DNA from 2 places in the Streptomyces sp. NPDC085900 genome. Region 2 is predicted to be linked to the other one. Evidence: riboswitches for the same ligand, from Rfam matches in the RefSeq annotation. Region 2 holds a riboswitch; the other holds the start of a gene.

Region 1 (7,430 bases), on a different contig from region 2:
GGCCAGGGTGTCGTCGGGGCCGTGGATGAGCAGGGTCGGGACGGTGAGCCGGACGGTCTCGGCGGTGTGGTCGCGGTCGAGTCCGGTGCGGCCCTGCGCGGCGCGCACCGCGAGCGGCAGCAGGGCACCGGGGGTGCGGTGGGCCGCGGCGAGGGCGCGCAGGGTCGTCGGCCAGTCGAGCACCGGGGAGTCCAGGATCAGTCCCGAGATCCGCCCGCGCTGACCGGAGTGCGCGGCGGCGCGCAGGGCCATGGCGGCGCCGGTGGACCAGCCGTGCAGGACGACGCGTCCGGCGCCGTGGCTCATGGCGTAGCGGATCGCCGCGTCCAGGTCGCGCCACTCGGTCTCGCCGAGGTGGTTCAGGCCGTCCGGGGAGCGGGGGGCGCCGAGGTCGCCGCGGTAGGCCAGGGAGAGGACCGGGAAGCGCTGGCGGTGCAGGAACTCCATGACGTTCATGGGGAGTTCGCGGGTGGTGCCGAGGCCGTGCACCGCGATGATCCAGGTGTCGCGCACGCCGGGGACGAACCAGGCGGGCAGGGAGCCGAGTTCGCCGGGGATGTCGACGTCGGCGTGGTCCAGGCCGAGGGCGTCGCGGGGGTTGCCGACGTACAGGTTGGGGGTGAACCAGACCTTGTCGCGGCGTTGGAGGGTGCCGTGCGTGACGCGCTCCAGCCGGCGAACGACCGTGTCGGCGGAGTGTTCGGCGGAGTCGAGGACGGGGCCGACGACCGCGTGGCTGGCGTCGCCCGCGAGACCGTAGGTGCCGGGGCGCAGGGCCGCCAGGTCGCGGGTGAGGGTGATGCGGCCGGCCGCGGTGGCGTGCACGGTGAGGCGGGGCTCGGTGGGCAGGGGCCTGCCGGGTGTCGCCTTGAGCGCGGCGCCGCTGGCGAAGCGGCCGGCGGCCACGGAGGCCGCGCCGGCGGCGAGGGCTACGGTGACGGCGGCGGCCGTCGCTCTGACAGTACGCACCTGTCCAGTGTCCTGGCGGTGGCGGTGACCGGCCAGCGGAAGGCGGGGGCGGGGTGATGTGGTGCGACGGCGATGTGGTGTGCTCACGCCATCCCGGTTACCCCGTGACGCCCGCGTCAGCGCTGCCCGTACCCCTTGAGCTTCTCCCCCACCTCGTCCAGCTGTTCGGGGGTCAGCAGGGTCGGTGACAGGCCCGGCACCGAGGACGCCGTCAGCCACAGGCGGCACATCCACTCGAGTTGGGCCGTGCGGTCGTAGGCCTGGTCGAGGGTGGCGCCGTGGGCCATCGTGCCGTGGTTCTGCAGGAGGCAGGCCGTGCGGTCGGCGAGGGCGCGGAGCATGTTCTCGGCCAACTCGTCGGTGCCGTAGGTGGCATAGGGGGCGACTCGGACGGGTCCGCCGAGGGCGGCGGACATGTAATGGATCGTCGGGAGCTCGGGGACGAGGGTCGAGACGGCCGTCGCGTGCACGGCGTGGGTGTGGACGACGGCGCGGGCGTCGGTGGAGCGGTGGATCGCGAGGTGCATGGGCAGCTCGCTGGTCGGGACCAGGGTGCCGAGGACCTGGCGCCCGTCGAGTGCGACCCCCGTGATGTCGTCCGGGGTGAGGCGGTCGTAGGGCACGCCGGAGGGCGTGACCAGGACGGTCTCACCGACCCGTACGGAGACGTTGCCGGAGGTGCCGACGACCAGGCCCTCGGCGACGGTGCGGCGGGCCGTGGCGACGAGGGCCTCCCAGGCGCGCGCCTCCTCCGGGAGCGCGGTCCTCCCCCGTCCCCGCGGCACGTCCTGTGCGCCCTCCCGGGGATCCCGCCCGTCGCCCTGTTCCCGCCGCTGATCAGCCATGCCGCGATCCTGCCAAAGAGGGTGCCGGGCCGTCCCGGGGCGCGGGCACTTTAGAGCGGAAGCCGCTCCTCCGAAAGATGACGTACCGGTACATATCCACGTGTCGCCGTGTTTGGCCGGAGATCAGCGGGCATGCACGGATCTTTCAGTAATCTCCCGGTGATTTGTCGTGCACGTCGCCATTCCGGGGGGACACATGGCCCGTGGTCGCAAACCGTCCGGCCGCCGCACCCGTGCGGCCGCCCTGCTCGTCGCGGCGCTCACCGTCGCGGGAACCGCGCTCACCCGGTCGCCGGCGTTCGCCGCGAGTCCGCCCAGGGGACACGACGTCTCCTCGCACCAGAAGAACGTCGACTGGAGGAGCGCGAAGGCCAAGGGCGCCAGGTTCGTCTACATCAAGGCGACCGAGTCCACGGACTACGTCAGTCCCTACTTCTCCCGGCAGTACGACGGCGCCCGCGCCGCCGGCATCGTCCGGGGGGCGTACCACTTCGCCCTGCCGGACAGGTCGCCGGGCAGGACGCAGGCGGCGTACTTCGTGCGCCACGGCGGCGCCTGGCGGGCGGACGGCTGGACCCTGCCGCCCGCGCTGGACATCGAATACAACCCCTACAGCGCCGGGCACCGGTGCTACGGGCTGAGCAAGGCCGCCATGACCGGCTGGATCCACTCGTTCAGCGACGAGGTGAAGCGGCTCACCGGGCGCCGCCCGGTGATCTACACGACCGCCCACTGGTGGAACACGTGCACCGGCGGCAGCCGCGCCTTCGCCTCGAACCACGCGCTGTGGATCGCCCGGCACGGCGCGGCGGACGCGGGGGCGCTGCCCGCCGGATGGTCGTCCTGGACCTTCTGGCAGTACGACAACGGCGGCGCCCTGCCGGGTGACCAGAACCTGTTCAACGGGTCGCAGGCCCAGCTGAGGAAGTTCACCCGGGGCGGCTGGTTTCCGACACCCCGATGCCCATCTCAGTTCATCTTCCGTTCACCCAGGTTATTTACGGTCAACCGTCCGATGACTTCGAACGATTGCCTGGGTAAATGGAAAACTTCTCGCTGATCCTCGCGATTGTGGTGGTAACCGCACTCGCGTTCGATTTCACGAACGGTTTTCACGACACCGCCAACGCGATGGCCACGACCATCTCGACCGGTGCACTCAAGCCCAAGGTCGCGGTGGCCATGTCCGCCGTGCTGAACCTTGTGGGCGCTTTCCTCTCCGTGGAGGTCGCCAACACGATCTCCAAGGGTCTCGTCGACGAGACCGGCATCCGTCCCGAGGTCATCTTCGCCGCTCTGGTCGGCGCGATCCTCTGGAACCTTCTGACCTGGCTGGTGGGCCTGCCCTCCAGCTCCTCGCACGCCCTCATGGGCGGTCTGATCGGCGCCACCGTCGCCTCGGCCGGCTTCGGTGCCGTCCACGGCGACGTGCTCGCGACCAAGGTGCTCCTGCCGGCGCTCGCCGCCCCGATCGTCGCCGGTCTCGCCGCGCTCCTCGCGACGCGGTTCTCCTACACCCTGGACAAGAAGGCCGAGGGCAAGGCCGCCGCCAAGGGCTACCGCGCCGGGCAGGTCGCCTCCGCCGGACTGGTCTCCCTGGCGCACGGCACGAACGACGCGCAGAAGACGATGGGCATCATCACCCTCGCCCTGGTCGCCGGCGGAGTCGTCGCCCCGGACGCCGACCCGCCCACCTGGGTCATCCTCTCCGCCGGTCTCGCCATCGCGCTCGGCACCTACATCGGCGGCTGGCGCATCATCCGCACGATGGGCAAGGGCCTGACCGAGCTGCAGCCGCAGCAGGGCTTCGCCGCCCAGACCAGCGCCGCCACGGCGATCCTGGCCTCCTCGCACCTCGGCTTCTCGCTCTCCACCACGCACGTCGTCTCCGGCTCGGTGATGGGCGCGGGCCTGGGCCGCAAGGGCGGTGTGGTGCGCTGGTCGACCGCGACCCGCATGCTGGTCGCCTGGGTCCTCACCCTCCCGGCCGCCGCGCTCGTCGGCGCGGGCGCCGAGTCCGTGACGGATCTCGGGGACTGGGGCACCGCCCTCGTCGCCGTCTTCCTGGTCGCCGCGAGCGCCGCGATCTGGAAGCTCTCGCGCCGCGAGGTCGTCGACGCGTCCAACGTCAACGAGACCGAGGAACCGCCCGGCGTGGTGACCACGGCCATCGCCGCCGTGACCCCGCCGCCCGCGGGCACCGTCAGCGAGGAGCTGACGGCCACCATCTCGGCGCCGGCCACGACCACGACCACGGAGCCGGCGGCCCCGCCGGCCGCCGTCTGAGTCTCGAGCATCAGGTAACGAAGGAATCAGCAGCATGAAGATCGACTGGGCAGCTCTGGGCTCCGTCTTCGGCGTCAGCCTCGCGGTCACCGTGGGTCTCGTCGCCCTGTTCACCCTCGGCGTGATGGGCCTGGCCCGCCGCGAACGGGCCGTGGCCGAGGGCAACTCGGCGGCTCTCGCCGCGACCGGGGCCTACGTGGCCTTCGCGGGATGCGCGGCGGCCGTCGCGTACGGAATCTCGCTGATCATGAACAAGGCCTGAGCCTCGAACGCACCTGTGATGCCGGGACGGTGATCCGTCCCGGCATCACGCGTTCCGGTGACCCCGGCGACCCCCTGCGTGTGGGCCTCAGCACACTCCCGCGCCGCAGGTCAACGGCAAGTTGACTGCCGTACGGGCGCATGGTGGACTTCCGGAGCCATGTACGGCGGCAAGGGAGGAAGCCGGTGAGATTCCGGCGCGGTCCCGCCACTGTCACCGGGGTAGCAATCCCCCGGAAGCCAGGAACTCCCACCGCCGGTCTCGTCGAACCAGGGCGTGGACACCCTGAGTGAGGACATATCGCCATGCGCGGCTGCCTGTTGAGGTTCATCCACCGAGCCCTGCCCGACCCCGTGGCGGGCTGAGCCGGTGCGGGCCGATCGCGTCTTCGCGTACGGCGCCGCCGCCGGACTCCTCGGTGACCAGCTCCTCGGCGATCCCCGCCGCGGGCATCCGGTCGCCGTGTTCGGGCGTGCCGCCGGCGCCGTGGAAAGAGTGCTGTGGCGCGACCACCGAGGGTGGGGCGCGCTGCACACCGCCGTGTGCGTGGGCGGTGCCGTGGCCCTCGGTGCCGCGGCACAGTCGCTCGTACGTTCCTCCCGGACCGCTTCCGTCGCGCTGACCGCCGCCGCCACCTGGGCTGTGGTCGGCGGGACTTCGCTCGCGCGCGAGGCCCGGACCGTCGGGCGGGCCCTTCAGGCCGGGGACGTCGAGGCCGCGCGGGCGCGGCTGCCGCATCTGTGCGGGCGGGACCCACAGGCGCTGGACGCCGACGGGATCGCGCGGGCCGTGGTGGAGTCGGTCGCCGAGAACACCTCCGACGCGGTGGTCGGGGCGCTGGTGTGGGGCGCCGTCGGCGGTGTGCCGGGGCTGCTGGGCTTCCGGGCCGTGAACACGCTGGACGCCATGGTCGGGCACCGCTCGGCCCGGTACCGGCGCTACGGATGGGCCTCGGCGCGGCTGGACGACGTCGCCGGCTGGCCGGGGGCCAGGCTGACGGCCGGGCTCGCGACGGTCGCCGGGGGCGACCCGGCGGGGGCGGTACGGGCCTGGCGCGCCGACGCCGGCCGGCACCCGAGCCCCAACGCCGGTCCGGTGGAGGCCTCGTTCGCGGGAGCGCTCGGGGTGCGCCTGGGCGGGACCTTGTCGTACGGAGGGCGGGTCGAGCACCGGCCCGTGCTGAACAGTGAGGGGCGGCCCGTGGAGGTCGGGGACATCGAGCGGGCCGTACGGCTGTCACGGCGCGTCGGACTGCTCTCGCTCGGCGTGAGCGTTGCGGCGCGCGCCCTGCTGAAGGGACGTGCGTCATGAGCGGCGGTGGGCTGCTCGTCGCCGGCACCACCTCCGACGCGGGCAAGAGCGTCGTCACCGCCGGGATCTGCCGCTGGCTGGTGCGACAGGGCGTCAAGGTCGCGCCGTTCAAGGCGCAGAACATGTCCCTGAACTCGTTCGTGACGCGCGAGGGCGCCGAGATCGGGCGGGCGCAGGCCATGCAGGCACAGGCGTGCCGGATCGAGCCGACCGCGCTGATGAACCCCGTGCTGCTGAAGCCGGGAGGCGAGCAGAGCAGCCAGGTCGTGCTGATGGGCCGGCCCGTGGGCGAGTTGAGCGCGCGCGGGTATCACGGCGGCCGGCAGCAGAAGCTCCTCGGGACCGTTCTCGACTGTCTCGCCGAACTGCGGGGCACGTATGACGCGGTGATCTGCGAAGGGGCGGGCAGTCCGGCCGAGATCAACCTCAGGCGCACGGACATCGTGAACATGGGCATCGCCCGGAACGCAGGGCTGCCCGTGCTGGTGGTCGGGGACATCGACCGCGGGGGCGTCTTCGCCTCCTTCTTCGGGACCGTCGCGCTCCTGTCCCCCGAGGACCAGGCGCTCGTGGCGGGGTTCCTGGTCAACAAGTTCCGGGGTGACGTCGCCCTCCTGGAGCCCGGCCTCGACATGCTGCACGGGCTCACCGGGCGGCGCACGTACGGCGTCCTGCCCTTCCGGCACGGGCTCGGCATCGACGAGGAGGACGGACTGCGGGTGTCCCTGCGCGGGACCGTGCGGGAGTCGAACGTCGCCCCGCCGGTGGGCGAGGACGTCCTGCGGGTCGCGGTCTGCGCGGTCCCGCTGATGTCCAACTTCACGGACGTCGACGCGCTGGCCGCCGAACCGGGGGTCGTCGTGCGGTTCGTGGACCGGCCCGAGGAACTGGCGGACGCGGACCTCGTGGTGATCCCGGGGACCCGCGGCACCGTCCGGGCCCTGGAGTGGCTGCACGAGCGGGGACTCGCCGACGCGCTGCGCCGCAGGGCGGCCGAACAGCGCCCGATCCTCGGTGTCTGCGGCGGCTTCCAGGTCCTCGGCGAGCACATCGAGGACGAGGTGGAGAGCCGGCGGGGGCATGTGGCGGGCCTCGGAGTCCTGCCCGTGCGGGTGCGGTTCGCCCGCGAGAAGACCCTCACCCGGCCGGTGGGCGAAGCCCTCGGCGAGCGGGTCGAGGGATACGAGATCCATCACGGGGTCGCCTCCGTGAGCGGGGGCCGGCCCTTCCTCGACGGCTGCCGGGTCGGCCAGACCTGGGGCACCCACTGGCACGGTTCGCTGGAGTCGGACGGTTTCCGGCGCGCCTTCCTGCGCGAGGTGGCGGCCGCCGCGGGCCGCCGCTTCGTGCCGGCCGAGGGCACGTCGTTCGCCGCGCTGCGCGAGGAGCAGCTGGACCGGCTCGGCGACCTGATCGAACAGCACGCGGACACGGACGCGCTGTGGCGGCTCATCGAGTCGGGCGCGCCGCAAGGACTGCCATTCATTCCACCTGGAGCGCCCGCATGAGCACTGTGTTGTTGTTGTCGACCGCCGACACGGACCTGTTGGCGGCGCGGGCCGCGACCGGCGCCGACTACCGGATCGGCAACCCGATGCGGGTGGACGTCGCCGGGGAGCTGCCGGGGCTCGTCGAGGGCGCCGACATCGCCGTCGTACGGCTGCTCGGCGGGAAACGGGCGTGGGAGGACGGGCTCGCCGCGCTGAAGGCGTCCGGCGTCCCGACCGTGCTGCTCGGCGGGGAGGCCGTGCCGGACG
Region 2 (7,430 bases):
GCTGACCGCGATCGTGTCGTCGCCGACGCGGACCGCGGCGACGTCCATCGTCAGCACCGTCGGCTCGCCGTCCGCCGTCTCGCTGCTCAGTGTGATCCGCAGACCCTGCTGGGCGTCCCCGACCCGCGGCAGGTCGGCCTCCCTGACCGTCACCCCCTGCACGGCGCCGTGCGCGGTGACCGCCGTGAATCTCCCGCAGCCGCGCGGCAGCGACTTCAGCCACGCCAGCGTGCGGTCCACGTCTGAGGTGTTCAGGGCGAGGACCTGGTAGCGGAGCTGGGTCTGGTCCAGCGGGTCGTCCAGGCCCGTCACCGCCCGGGTGCCGGTGTTCCCGCCGAACAGGTCGTCGGCGTAGAGCGCGTCCAGGAGGCGACGGCACTCGGGCGACTCGGTCGTGGCCTTCAGCAGCCCGTCCCGCCAAGTCGCCGCCCCCTGCGTCGGCGCCCACGGCTCCCCCAGGTCGGTCGCGGTGACCAAGGCGGCCTGGGCCTGGGCCTGGGTGAGGACCCGGGGGGCCGGTGCCGAGCCGGTGGCTGACGGTTTCTTGGGGGCGGCCGGGGGCTTCTCCTTCGCTTGCGGTGTGCCCGCCGTGCAGGCGGTCGCGGTGAGCAGGGCGGCTGCGGTGAGTGCGGCTGCGGTGAGGAGGCGGGTGGGGGTGCGGGGCATCGAGGGGCCTCCCGGAGGGCGCTTACATGATCGGTTGTCTTTCAAGGGACCATCCCGCGTCCTGTGTCACCAGCGCTCCGGTCCGTACGGGCTACTCCGAAAACGGCTCGCGTCTTCTTTTCGGGGGGCGCTAGTTTTTTCTCATGCAGCGCGCCTACGTGTGTTCCACGACGACGCCGGAGAGTGTCCCGGCGCGCTGATTCCTGTCCGAAGCCCCGGGGCGAGTGCCCCGGGGCTTCGTCGTCGGCCGGTCGCTCGCCCCTCCCGCAGTGACGTGAGGAGAACGACCATGTACGACCATCGTCGACTCGGCCGTGAGCTGGAACTGTTCGACACCGACCCGCTGATGGGCGCGGGACTGCCGTACTGGCTGCCCGACGGGGCGACCGTGCGGCACGTGCTGGAGGAGTACGTCCGGGAGGTCGAGCGCGCCGCCGGGTACCGGCACGTGTACTCGCCCGTGCTGGGCAAGCGGGAGCTGTACGAGATCTCCGGGCACTGGTCCCACTACGGCGACGACATGTTCCCGCCCATGCGGCTGGGCGGTGAGGAGGTCGTGCTGCGGCCCAGTCTGTGTCCGCATCACGCGCTCATCTATCGGTCGCGGGCACACAGCTATCGCGAACTGCCTCTGCGGATCGCCGAGGTGGGTGCCATGTACCGGTCCGAGCTGTCGGGTGTGCTCGGTGGGCTCACCCGTGTGCGGGCCATCCAGCTCAACGACGCCCATATCTTCTGCACTCCGGATCAGGCCGTCGGGGAGGCCCGGGATGCTCTGCGGCTCATCCGGCGGGCCTACGCCGATCTCGGCATCCGGGCCGCTCGCTTCCGGCTTTCTCTGCCGGGTGAGGGCGGCAAGTACGTTGCCGGGGAAGCTGTTTGGGAGCGGGCCAGCGGGTTGCTGCGGGAGGTGCTGGACGCCGAGGGTGTTCCTTACGAGGCCGTTGCGGGCGAAGCCGCCTTTTACGGGCCCAAGATCGACGTTCAGGTCGTCGACTCCGCTGGGCGTGAGGCCACCCTGTCCACCGTGCAGATCGACTTTCATCAGCCCGAGCGGTTCGGCCTGCAGTATGTCGGTGCCGACGGTGCGAAGCACCGGCCCGTGATGGTGCACCGCAGCATCATCGGCAGCGTGGAGCGGGTGGTCGCGCAACTCGTCGAGGAACACGGCGGCGCGTTTCCGGTGTGGCTCGCGCCCGTGCAGCTCGTGGTGCTGCCGGTCGCGGAGGAGCAGCGGGCGGTGGCGGAGGCGCTGGTGCGGCGGGCTTCGGCGCTGGGGCTGCGGGTGGAACTGGTCGGGCCGGAGGGCGGCAGTCTGGGGGCTCGGATCCGGGGGGCTCGGCTGGTGCCGTACCAGGCCGTGATCGGGGCGCGGGAGGCCGAGGGGGATCAGGTGGCGCTGCGGCTGCGGGACGGGCGGCGGGTCGGTGTGATGTCCGGTGCGGAGTTGGTGCGGCGGGTCGGGGAGCGGGTCGCGGCGCGTGGTGGTGCGTTGTGGGGGTGCGCGTAGGGGTCTGGGGGCGGGGCCGCGGCGCCGGGGGTGTCCGTCCTCGGTCGGGCGGTGCTGTGGGGTGGGATGTGCTGTTTCTTGACGCCCGACACTGCGGGCGGGCACCCCCCGCCGCGGCCCCTTCTCGCCGTACGCGGCCGCGGGTCCCTTGTGGCCCGGGTGCGGTATCCCTCGTACAGTCGCTGGTGCGGGGCGTCGAGAGGAGTTCGTCGTGGTGGGCATTCCGGTGATCATCGACTGTGACACCGGTGTCGACGACGCCCTGGCGCTGTTGTTCGCCGTGCGGCATCCGGGGCTCGATCTGCGGGCGGTGACCTGCGTCGCCGGGAACACGGACGTGGACGGCGTCGTCCGTAACACCCTCACCGTGCTGGAGCAGGCCGGGGCGCCCGACATTCCGGTCGCCCGGGGGGCCGAGCGGCCGTTGATCGAGCCTGCGCGGCCGGCTCCGGTGCACGGGGTCGACGGTATGGGCGATCTCGGGTTGCCCGCGCCCGGGCGGAGGCCGGTCGACGTGGACGCGGTGACTTTGTTGCACAGGGAGATCCTCGCCTCGCCGCGTCCGGTGACCCTGATTCCCACCGCGCCCCTGACCAACATCGCGCTGCTGCTGCGGACCCATCCCGAGGTCACCCGCAACATCGAGCGGATCGTGTTCATGGGCGGCGCGGTGGCGACCGGCAACGCCACACCCGTCGCCGAGTTCAACGTCTGGCACGACCCCGAGGCGGCAGCGGTGCTGCTGACCGCCGGGGTGCCGATCACCATGTACGGGCTGGATGTTTTTACCCAGGTCGTCGTGCCCAGTGCGGACGTGCATCGGCTGCGGGCGTCCTCCGAACCCGGGACTCGTTTGGCCGGTGAGCTGCTGGCCCATCGGCCGGCCCATCCCGGTGAGGCGCCCGAGGCCGAGGAGGCCGGTGGGCTGGGGGACGCGGGTGCCGTGTGCGCTGTCGTCGATCCGGCGGGGATCGGCACGCGGCTGCTCCCCGTCGAGGTCTCCCTCGCGCCGGGGGCGACGCGAGGGCAGACGATCGTCGACCGGCGCCCTCGGCCCGGCGAGGCCGAGCACCATGAGGGCGCCCGTGAACAGGCCCTGGTCGATGTGGCGTTGGACGTGGACGTGGAGCGGTTCGTGAAGTTGTATCTGGCTACCGTCGAGCGGTCCTAGTCCGCTTCGGCCGCCCGTGCCGTCCAGCGCTGTTCCACCTTCGCCAGGCGCCAGTAGGCCAGTGCGGCCGCCCACACGATGATGAACAGGGCGACGATGACGTAGCCGATGTTGCCGACGTCCAGGCCCGCGAGTTCCATCGTGCCGATGAAGAAGGCGACCACGATGGACAGGCCGGTGATGGTGAGGTTGTAGAAGACCTTGCGGACCGGGTTGGAGAACGCCCACTGGTAGGCGAAGTTCATGAACGTGCCGTCGAGCGTGTCGAACAGGCACATCCCCGCGGTGAAGAGGAGGGGCAGGCAGAGGATCGCGTACCAGGGAAGGCCCGCCGCCGCTCCGGAGCCCGCCATGACCATGAGGGTGACCTCGGTGGCCGTCTCGAAGCCGAGCCCGAACAGGAAGCCGACCGGGTACATCTGGCCGGGGCGGCTGATGGACCGGGTGAGACGGCCGAGGAAGCGGTTCATGAAACCGCGGGAGTCGAGGTGCCGTTGGAGCTCGTTCTCGTCGTACGTCCCCGCCCGCATCGCCCGGAACACGCGCACGATGCCGACCAGGGCCACCAGGTTGAGCGCGGCGATCAGGTAGAGGAAGGCACCGGCGACCGTGGTCCCCAGGAAGCCGAGGACCTGGTGGGTGCCGGAGTTCTGGTTGGTCACCTTGTCGGCGAGCTGCGTGCCCGCCGCGATCATCACGGCCAGCACGATCACCACGCTCGAGTGCCCCAGCGCGAACCAGAACCCGACGGACACCGGCCGTTTGCCGTCGGCCATCAGCTTGCGGGTGGTGTTGTCGATCGCGGCGATGTGGTCGGCGTCGAAGGCGTGCCGCACGCCCAGTGTGTAGGCGGTGATGCCCAGGCCGATGCCGAAGGCCTTGGAGCCGACCTCGTAGTGGCCGGGGACCACCAGGAGGAAGAGGATTCCGAAGGCGACGATGTGAAGGGCGGCGATCACCGCCACCAGTCCGGCGGTCTTGACGGTGTCCTCGCGCCGCCAGCGGAAGGAGACGTCCTTGATCTCAGGCAGGGTCATGCGATCAGCTCCAGCACCTCGTGGATCTTTCGTGAGCTGCCGTGGCCGGTCTCCTGGCTTACGGGTCGTGCGTCCGTCATCCCTGCCTTCCCAGCCGTCGTGAGACGACCAGTGGCTGTCCCTTGCGGGACGCGGGACGGGGACTCCCCGATTTCAGTGGCGAGGGCCGCTCCGGTATCGCACCGGATTCCCGAACGCCACGGCCCGCTCACCGTAGGCGACCGCACGTATCCCTGCATAGCTGCGTACCTGCGCAGGTATTCAAGATCACATATGGGGCTGCGAGGATGACTCCATGCATCTCGTCCCGGCCGACCGCGCAGACCGTCGCACCATCGACGGCCACCGGGTGTGCGACGCCATCGCCGCCATCGGTGACGAGGCCCATGTCCGCGCCTGGGCCGACCGCTTCTCCCTGCTCGCCGACCCCAAGCGGCTGGCCCTGCTGCTCGCGTTGCACCGCACGGGGCCGCTGGCCGTGTCCGACCTGGCGATCGCGACCGGCATGAACGACCCGGCCGTCTCCCAGGCGCTGCGGCTGCTGCGCGCGGCCGGTGCGGTCGCCGGGGAGAAGGAGGGGCGGGTCGTGCGCTACCGGGTCGTCGACGAGGACGTACGGCTGCTGCTCAAGCACTGTGCGGCCGACGCGAGCTGACGGCGTGCGGACGTGACGGACGCCCCGGAGCGGGGGATCCCCGGGGCGTCCGTCGTTCGGGAGTGGTTCAGGAGCGGGCGCCGCGCCGGCGTCGGCTCGCGACGACGATCGCCGCGCCGCCGGCCAGCAGGACCGCCGCGCCGCCGGCGATCATGCCGGAGTCGCTGCCGCCGCCGGTCTCGGCGAGGTCGCCACCGCCGCCGTTCGGCGTGGCCGCCGGGACGCTGGTGGACGCGGACGCCACGGGGGTGTCCGGCGTCGACTCCGAGGCGCTCGGCGTCGGGGTGGGGCTCTCCCCGGCCGGGGTGGACGGGGTCGTGGAGGGCGTGGCCGGGGGCTGCGACTCGGTGGTCGTGCAGTCCTTCGTGCCGCCGTTCCAGGACGCGATCAGCTTGTCCTTGATGACCGCGTGGTCCGGGCCGGCCGGCAGGTCGCCGTGCTCGAAGCCGTCGCCGGCGCCCTGCTTGCCGTCGAACCTGGTGGCGCCGCGGTAGAGGTCGATCTGCGCGAAGCAGCCCGCGTCCGGCACCGCGATGTCCAGGGAGTCGGTCTGGCCGGGCTTGACCGTCACCGTGTCGAAGTCGACGAAGACCTGCTGACCCGAGGTGGCGAAGGTGGCGCCGTGCGCGAGGTAGGAGGCGAGCGAGGCGGTGCAGGTGGAGGCGTCGCCGGCGGTGCGGACCTTGATGTGGACCTTGCCGTCGTCGGTGGGCTTGAGGTTCTGGTCGTCGACCTTCACCGAGTCGTAGAAGTCCGTGCCGTCGAGGGAGAACTGGCAGCGGTCGGTCTCCGTCTTGGTGCCGGCGCCCGTGCCGGGCTTGTAGGAGCCGCCCGCCTTCCAGCCGTCTCCGCCGGGGGCGCCGCCGTGCGCCCAGGCCCCGGAGGCGGCGGCGACGGTGGCGGCGCACAGGGCGAGCGACGCGGCGCCCGTTCCGAGGAGTCGGCGCGCGGTGACACGTCTCGCTGTGGACATGGCGGGATCCCCACTTCGGCATGTGCAGCACCCGGCGAGGGCCGCGCGGGCAGCGTGAGGGCATGCGGCGGCCGGCCCTGCCGGGGTGATGGTCGGAGAAACACCGGGCTCACTGGTCACATGAGCCTCAGTGCGCTCACATCGTGGATCCCGTGATCGAACGCTGTCAACCTGCGGTGACGCAGCGGTAGTTCAACCGTCCATCACAATTTCGACACAAGCGGGAGAGGGTCCTTCCGCTGTCCGTCGCTCAGCCCACCGTCGGAGTGGGGCTGGCGTTCGGGCTGGACTCGCCCGGCAGGACCGGGGGTTGGGTGGTGCTGTCCACCGGCGGGGTGAGCACGATCTGGGGCTGACCTGCGGCCGGGGGCGGCGGGGTCAGGTCCTTGGCGGGCAGTTTCGGCGGGGTGGTCTCCTGGAAGAGCACCTGGTCGAAGTTGACCAGCCCGGTGTTCTCCATGACCGTGATGTGGTCCAGCACCGTTGCGTTGGCCTGGTCGGCCAGGGTCCGCACCACGGTGTTCTTGGTGGTGGAGCGGATCTTCGCGATGGTGTTGAAGATCGAACCGTGCGTCACGCGAAGGATGTTGGCGAAGTCGGTGTCGAACTGCTTGCCGCTGTCCGCCTTGAGCGTGTTGACGAACCCCACCTGCTGCGGGCTCGCCACGTTGGGGATCGTGATGTTGAGCATCGTGCTGATCTTGCGGCAGCTGGCGTCCAGTGCCGCGTGGCCGTCGATGAGGTGCTTGCTGGCGGTCTTGACCGCCGCGCTCTGCCCCTTCTGCAGGCCGAGCTGGCCGACGGGGTACTCCCACAGGCCGGCGGCGCGCACCTTGACCACGAAGTCCCGGTCCGACTCGGTCAGCGGCCCCCACTGCGTCTGCGCGATGACTCTCGTCCCCGAACTGGACACGGTGTTCACCCCGAGCATCGAGGGATAGGCGAGTGCGACGAGGGTCAGACTGAGGGCACCGCCCACGAAGAGAGTTCCCGTCGCGTTCCGCGAAAAGCGCACCGTGCCTCCTGCCCAATCGGTTGTCCCGCCCTTCTGCGGCGGGGGTCGGACGGAGGTGAGTACGGACGGCACCGGGGGCCGGAACCTTTTGATTCGGTAAAATCCCACGGGTGTGAGGCGGATCATGGTGCGGTGTTCATGACACAGGTTGACGGAATGTTGACCACTTCACGGGAGAGTCGAGACGGGCCCCCGACCTAGATTCGGCCCATGCCCCCACAGCCCGCCCCCCGGGTCCCCGCGGCCCTTCCCGTCCTGCCCTACCGCAAGCCCACCAAGGGCCGCGACTACTGGGTCCTCGACGACGTGCTGCCCGACGTGGACGCCGTACGCGCGCGCTGTCTGGCGAAGGACGACTGGGTTCGGGGCTACCCCTACACCTCGGAGACCTGGCCCGGTCTGC

Evidence for each region. A riboswitch is a leader RNA that binds a small molecule or an ion and turns the genes downstream of it on or off. The one in region 2 is predicted to bind cobalamin.
Region 1: it holds a riboswitch for cobalamin, as region 2 does, so the genes downstream of both, ACIGDI_RS36975 (cobalamin biosynthesis protein) here and ACIGDI_RS32350 (HoxN/HupN/NixA family nickel/cobalt transporter) in region 2, are expected to answer to the same signal.

What each region holds. Positions count from the first base shown of each region.
Region 1 is NZ_JBITSP010000014.1:166,784-174,213, reverse strand. Features, by position in the region: gene ACIGDI_RS37000 (alpha/beta hydrolase) at 1-969, opposite strand, end outside; gene ACIGDI_RS36995 (class II aldolase/adducin family protein) at 1,086-1,814, opposite strand; partial or broken gene ACIGDI_RS36990 (lysozyme) at 2,011-2,754, shown strand; gene ACIGDI_RS36985 (inorganic phosphate transporter) at 2,856-4,100, shown strand; gene ACIGDI_RS36980 (hypothetical protein) at 4,135-4,362, shown strand; cobalamin riboswitch at 4,490-4,631, shown strand; gene ACIGDI_RS36975 (cobalamin biosynthesis protein) at 4,732-5,673, shown strand; gene ACIGDI_RS36970 (cobyric acid synthase) at 5,670-7,181, shown strand; gene cobN (cobaltochelatase subunit CobN) at 7,178-7,430, shown strand, end outside.
Region 2 is NZ_JBITSP010000011.1:113,635-121,064, forward strand. Features, by position in the region: gene ACIGDI_RS32335 (hypothetical protein) at 1-666, opposite strand, end outside; gene thrS (threonine--tRNA ligase) at 956-2,176, shown strand; gene ACIGDI_RS32345 (nucleoside hydrolase) at 2,388-3,347, shown strand; gene ACIGDI_RS32350 (HoxN/HupN/NixA family nickel/cobalt transporter) at 3,344-4,384, opposite strand; cobalamin riboswitch at 4,410-4,625, opposite strand; gene ACIGDI_RS32355 (metalloregulator ArsR/SmtB family transcription factor) at 4,680-5,039, shown strand; gene ACIGDI_RS32360 (LAETG motif-containing sortase-dependent surface protein) at 5,107-6,012, opposite strand; gene ACIGDI_RS32365 (DUF4142 domain-containing protein) at 6,263-6,991, opposite strand; gene ACIGDI_RS32370 (DUF6445 family protein) at 7,238-7,430, shown strand, end outside.